Regions from separate parts of the Enterovirga sp. GCM10030262 genome, predicted to be linked through region 2. Evidence: predicted binding sites of a transcription regulator. Region 2 holds the regulator's gene; the other holds the start of a gene.
What was found. The regulator HrcA, encoded in region 2, represses chaperone genes, less so after heat shock. The targets are predictions, from matches to a motif close to GTTAGCACTCNCNNNNNGNGAGTGCTAAC.
Positions count from the first base shown of each region.

Region 1 (3,393 bases), 900 kb from region 2:
GTCTCGGCGCCCGCAGTGCCGAGCTCGGCCGGGCCGTCGATGATGCTGCCGGCGACCGTGACGACTCCGATCTGGCCGCTCGGGCTCCCCGCCGGATTCGCGCTCACCCAGGCGTCATAGTCGATCGCCTTGTAGCTGCCGGGAAGGTCTTCCTCATCGGCCCCGACCAGTTCGGCCATGCGCCTGCCGAAGGCCGTGCGGTCGCCGATCCTGTCGATCAGCCCGGCCGCCAGCGCCGCCTTGGCCATGTCTCCGTCGGCGGCGGCGATGCGGTCGACCGGGGCGCTCACATAATCGGTCAGCCGCGCCCCGGGACGCGCGCGCCGGACATCGTCCTGCCAATTCTCCCACAGCGCCCCGGCCACCGCCGCGGCGGCCTCGCGCGCTTCGGGCGACATGTCGGTGCGCGTGTACGGCTCGACCGCCGCCTTGTAGGTTCCGGCTTTGTAGACATTGGCGGTGACCCCCAATTTGTCGAGCAGGCCCTTATAATAAAGATTGGCTCCGCCCGGACCGGTGATGAGGACGCCGCCCAGTGGGTTGAGCCAGATTTCGGAGGCGTGGGCGGCGATCTGATAGGCATCGTCGCTATAGCCGGTGGCGTAGGCGATGACCGGCTTGTCGGCCCTGCGAACGGCATCGATCGCGTCGCCGATCCGCGCCAGGCCGGCCTGGCCGCCGCCCAGGAAGATGTCGAGATCGAGGGCGACGGCCTTCACCCGGTCGTCGGTCGCCGCCGTCTCCAGCGCGTGGACGACGTCGCGGAGCCTATATTCGCGTATCAGCGAGGATCCCGACACGATTTCCAGCGGATCGGTCTCGACCGGCTGCTCGACGATCGCGCCACCGAGGTCGAGCAAAAGGGCGCCCTCGTCGGCACTGCCGGCATAAGGCGTGGCGGAGAGCAAGGCATAGAGCAGGCCGAAGAAGAGCAGCATGAAAACGAGCACCAGCCCGTCCTTCACGCCCACCAGCAGCCGCCACGCCTTGCCCAGAAAACGCATGTTTGTCCCGTCCGAGATTCCGTTACCCGGCAGCTAGGCCACTCGCGGGAGCCTGTAAATGCGTCGCTCCGGCGAGACGCGGTTGCGCGTCGGAGGAAAAATCTGTCTGGGAGGCCCTTGACCCCCGACGGCCCCGGACTAAATCCGCGTCATTGGCACTCGCCCTTATTGAGTGCTAACAGGGTATTTAATCCGCGACCGGCCCGGCTGCTCCTTCGAGCGGCGGCGGCCGTCCACAGCAGAAAGGTGACGCATGAATTTTCGTCCGCTCCATGACAGGGTGCTCGTCCGCCGCGTAGAGGCCGAGGAAAAGACGGCCGGCGGGATCATCATTCCCGACACCGCCAAGGAAAAGCCGCAGGAAGGCGAAGTGATCTCCGTCGGCACCGGCGCGCGCAACGAGCAGGGGGAAATCCACCCGCTCGAGGTCAAGGCCGGCGACAAGATCCTGTTCGGCAAATGGTCGGGCACCGAGGTCAAGATCGACGGCGAGGATCTTCTCATCATGAAGGAAAGCGACATTCTCGGGATCGTCGGCTGACCAACCGTCATTCCAGCGGAAGCTGGAATCTCTTTTCTATTCAACAGTCAAGGAAGTGAGATCCCAGCTTTCGCTGGGATGACGCTTCAAAACAGAAGGAAGAAAACAAATGGCAGCGAAAGACGTTCGCTTTTCGCGCGATGCCCGTGAGCGTATCATGCGCGGCGTCGACATCCTCGCCGACGCGGTCAAGGTGACCCTGGGGCCCAAGGGCCGCAACGTCGTCCTCGACAAGAGCTATGGCAGCCCCCGCATCACCAAGGACGGCGTCACCGTCGCCAAGGAGATCGAGCTCAAGGACAAGTTCGAGAATATGGGCGCGCAGATGCTGCGCGAGGTCGCATCGAAGACCAACGACCTCGCCGGCGACGGCACCACCACCGCCACTGTGCTCGCCCAGTCGATCGTCCGTGAGGGCATGAAGTCGGTCGCGGCCGGCATGAACCCGATGGACCTGAAGCGCGGCATCGACATCGCCGTCGCCAAGGTGGTCGAGGATCTCAAGGCCCGCTCCAAGCCCGTCTCCGGATCCAACGAGATCGCTCAGGTCGGCATCATCTCGGCCAATGGCGACACCGTCGTCGGCGAGAAGATCGCCGAGGCGATGGAGAAGGTCGGCAAGGAAGGTGTCATCACCGTCGAGGAGGCCAAGGGCCTCGAATTCGAGCTCGACGTCGTCGAGGGCATGCAGTTCGACCGCGGCTACCTCTCGCCCTACTTCATCACCAACCCGGAGAAGATGCAGGTCGAGCTTCAGGATCCCTACATCCTGATCCACGAGAAGAAGCTCTCCAACCTGCAGGCGATGCTCCCGATCCTGGAAGCCGTGGTGCAGTCGGGTCGTCCTTTGCTCATCATCGCCGAGGACATCGAGGGCGAGGCTCTCGCCACGCTCGTCGTCAACAAGCTGCGCGGCGGCCTCAAGGTCGCGGCGGTCAAGGCGCCGGGCTTCGGTGATCGCCGCAAGGCGATGCTCGAGGACATCGCGATCCTGACCAAGGGCGAGATGATCTCCGAGGATCTGGGCATCAAGCTCGAGACCGTCACCGTCGGCATGCTCGGCCAGGCCAAGCGGATCACCATCGACAAGGACAACACGATCATTGTCGACGGTGCCGGCGAAGCCGACGCCATCAAGGGCCGGGTCGAGGCGATCCGCCAGCAGATCGAGAACACCACCAGCGACTATGACAAGGAGAAGCTCCAGGAGCGCCTTGCCAAGCTCGCCGGCGGCGTCGCCGTGATCAAGGTCGGCGGCTCGTCCGAGGTCGAGGTCAAGGAGCGCAAGGACCGCGTCGACGACGCTCTCCACGCCACCCGCGCGGCGGTCGAAGAGGGCATTGTCCCCGGCGGCGGCACGGCTCTCCTTTACGCCACCAAGGCGCTGCACGGCCTCAACGGCCTCAACGACGACCAGACCCGGGGCATCGACATCGTCCGTCGCTCGCTTCAGGCGCCGTTGCGCCAGATCGCCGAGAATGCGGGCCATGACGGCGCCGTCGTCGCCGGCAAGCTGATCGACGGCGAGGACCAGACGCTCGGCTTCAACGCCCAGACCGAGGTCTACGAGAATCTCGTCCAGTCCGGCGTCATAGACCCGACCAAGGTCGTCCGCACCGCGCTCCAGGACGCGGCGTCGGTCGCGGGCCTGCTCATCACCACCGAAGCGGCGGTGAGCGAGCTGCCCGAAGACAAGCCGGCCATGCCCATGGGCGGCGGCGGCGGCATGGGCGGCATGGGCGGCATGGACTTCTAAGTCCCGCCGACCAGACCCACGCAAGAAGGGCCGGGGAGGCGACTCCCCGGCCCTTTTTTTGCTCGTTTTACTGGCTGTTGGTCGCAGCCTCG
Region 1 is NZ_JBHTDC010000001.1:1,689,041-1,692,433, reverse strand. It holds gene sppA (signal peptide peptidase SppA) at 1-1,004, opposite strand, end outside; gene groES (co-chaperone GroES) at 1,258-1,545, shown strand; gene groL (chaperonin GroEL) at 1,655-3,301, shown strand; gene ACFQRC_RS08165 (hypothetical protein) at 3,369-3,393, opposite strand, start outside.
Region 1: groES (co-chaperone GroES) is a predicted target of HrcA. The motif match lies at 1,156-1,184, and genes of this name have one in related genera.

Region 2 (3,393 bases):
CGAGGAGGCCGATCTGCACGCCTTCGTCGAGACCGTCGAGCAAGCGACCCAAATGTCGATCATCCTCGACAACAGCAGCGCCTCCATTCGCGCCAGCATCGGCGTCGCCGTCTTCCCTCGCGACGGCGAGAATTGCGAGGCGCTGACCAAGAATGCGGACCTCGCAATGTACGGCGCGAAGGCTGATGCTCTCCAGAATACCTGCTATTACGATCCGCAACTGGGAGAGGCCGTGCGATCGCGGCGTGCGCTGGTCGAGGACCTGTCCGCGGCGATCGCAAACGAGGAGCTCACATTATGCTATCAGGTGCAGACCTCGATAGCGGGCGACGAAATCCGGGGATATGAGGCGCTGGTGCGCTGGACCCACCCCACCAGGGGACCGATTGGACCGACCGAATTCATTCCGCTGGCCGAATCGCACGGCCTCATACAATCACTGGGCGAATGGGTTCTGCGCCGCGCTTGCCGGGACGCCGCTTCATGGACGCCGCCGTACAGGGTCGGCGTCAACCTTTCCGCCGTTCAGTTGAGCCAAAGCGACTTCGCCCGGACCATCCATGAAATTCTGGTGGAAACGGGACTGCCCCCGCACCGCCTCGAGCTTGAACTCACCGAGACTGCGCTGATCAAGGACCAGCTCCGTTCCCTTCACGTCATTCGCCAGATCAAGGCCCTGGGCGTGCACGTGGCGCTCGACGATTTCGGCACAGGCTATTCCTCCCTGGAAACGCTCAGGACTTTTCCATTCGACAAGATCAAGCTCGACCGTACCTTCGTCGAGGGCCTCGGCCGGAGCCCGCAATCGCTGGCCATCGTCCGCGCGGTCATGGCGCTCGGCAAGAGCCTCGACATTCCGGTTCTGGCCGAGGGGATCGAGACGGTCGAACAGCTCGAATTGTTGAGGTCGGAATCCTGTGACGAAGTTCAGGGCTTCCTGCTCGGCAGGCCGATCCCGCTTTTCGATCTGGCCGCGCAGGGGGGGCCGAAACCGCTGGAGGCGAGCGGTGCGCCCGCGGCCTCCCGGTGCCGCCGCCGGATCGCCGAGGCGCCACTCATCCGCGCCGCGAGGGCATGACGCGGCCTTCTAGCCGCCCTTCTTCGCCACTCCCACCAGGGCCGGCCGCAGCAGCCGGTCCTTGATCATGTAGCCGGCCTGCATTTCCTGAATGATGGTGCCGGGCTCGGCCTCGTCGCTGGGTATCTCGACCATCGCCTGGTGGCGGTTGGGATCGAGCGGCTGGCCCACGGCCTCGACCCGGACGATGCCGTTGCGCTGGAAGACGGTGTCCAGCTCGCGGCCGGTCGCCTCGATGCCGGCGATGAGGCCTTTCAACTTGTCGTCCTGGCGCAGCTCATCGGGGACAGCGGCCAGCGCCCGGTCCAGATTGTCCTTCACGCTTAGCATGTCGCGCGCGAAACCGGTGGTCGCATAGGCCGAGACATTCTGCTTCTCGGCTTCCAGCCGGCGGCGAACGTTCTGCGTCTCCGCCTGAGCGTAGAGGACGTGCTGGCGGACCTCCTCCAGCTCCTTCTCCAGCTCCGCCAGCCGGTCGAGCTCCCTCGCCTCGGGCTGGGTCTCGCCGGTGTCTTCGCGCATAATCTGGTCGTCGTTCATGCCATCAATCTCGATAGTGCCTGTGCCGTGAAATCCACCATGGGCACGACGCGCGCATAGTTCAACCGCGTCGGCCCGATGACGCCCACCACGCCGACCACCTTGCCGTCGCCGCCGCGATAGGGCGCGGCGATGACCGAGGAGCCGGAAAGGGCGAACAATTTATTCTCCGAGCCGATGAAGATCTTCATGCCCTTGCCGGCGGTGGCGCTGTCGAGCAGGCGGGCAATCTCCTCCTTGCCTTCCAGCTCGTCGAGCAGCTGGCGGACCCGCTCCAGATCGGCGGCGGCGTCCCGGTCGAGCAGATTGGCCTGGCCGCGCACGATCAGCACCGGGCGCTGGGCGCCGTCGCGCGACCAGACCGCCAGGCCGCGCGCGACCAGTTCCTGCGAGACCTGGTCGAGCGCGGCCTCGCCGTCCCTGATCTCGGTGGCGAGGCGCGCGAGCGCGTCGGGGAGAGTGAGGCCGGAAAGGCGGGCGCTGACATAATTACCCGCCTCGCCGAGGGCGGCGGGAGAGATTCCGGGCGGGAGATCGACCACGCGATTCTCGACGCTGCCGTCGCTCCCGACCATCACGGCCAGCGCCTGATCGGGCGACAGCGGGACGAAGCCGAATTGCCGCAGCACCGGCTCGCGCTTGGGAACCAGCACGATGCCGGCGCAGGCGGAGAGGCCGGACAGCACGGCGGTCGCGGCCGAGATCGCCTCCTCGATCGGTCCGCCGCGCTCCAGCCGTGCCTCGATCGCCGCCCTTTCCTCGGCGGTCGGCGCCGCCGCCTGCATCATACCGTCGACGAACAGGCGAAGGCCGCCCTCGGTGGGGACGCGGCCGGCCGACGTATGGGGATGGCTGAGAAGGCCCAGTTCCTCCAGATCCTGCATGACGTTGCGGATCGAGGCGGGCGACAAACTGATGCCGGGCAGCTTCGAGATCGTGCGGGAGCCGACCGGCAGCCCGGAATCGAGATAGCCCTCGACCACCATCCGGAACACGTCACGGGCGCGGTCGGTCATTTCGGAGATGGGAGCGGCGGACATGAGGAGAATGTAGTCATCCGTCATTCCAGCGAAAGCTGGAATCTCACTTCTCTTTCGCTGGCTGGGCCGAAGAAGGGAGATTCCAGCTTTCGCTGGAATGACGAAGGAGGGCTCGCTAAGGCCCCGCGCGAACCACCGAAAGGATAGACATGCGCCCATCCGGACGCGCGCCCGATCAGATGCGGGCGATCACCATGGAAGCCGGCTTCGCCCGCCACGCCGAGGGAAGCTGCCTCGTCGGCTTCGGCGACACCCGCGTGCTGTGCACCGCCTCGGTCGAAACCAGCCTTCCGCCCTGGCTTCGCGGCAAGGGCAAGGGCTGGGTCACCGCCGAATATGGCATGTTGCCGCGCGCGACTCACACAAGGGGGCGGCGCGAGGCGGCGAGCGGCAAGCAGTCCGGCCGGACGCAGGAAATTCAGCGCCTTATCGGGCGCTCCTTGCGCGCCGTGGTCGATCTCCAGGCCCTGGGCGAGCGCCAGATCACATTGGACTGCGACGTCATCCAGGCCGATGGCGGCACCCGCACCGCCGCCATTTCGGGCGCCTGGGTGGCGCTGCGCATCGCCATCGACAAGCTGATCGAAGCCGGGCAGCTCGCAACCGATCCGATCCAGCGCAAGGTCGCGGCGGTCAGCTGCGGCATCCATAATGGAACGGCGGTGCTCGATCTCGATTATATCGAGGACAGCTCCGCAGGCTGCGACGGCAATTTCGTGCTGACCAGCGACGGCA
Region 2 is NZ_JBHTDC010000001.1:791,150-794,542, forward strand. It holds gene ACFQRC_RS03915 (putative bifunctional diguanylate cyclase/phosphodiesterase) at 1-1,078, shown strand, start outside; gene grpE (nucleotide exchange factor GrpE) at 1,088-1,618, opposite strand; gene hrcA (heat-inducible transcriptional repressor HrcA) at 1,615-2,682, opposite strand; gene rph (ribonuclease PH) at 2,808-3,393, shown strand, end outside.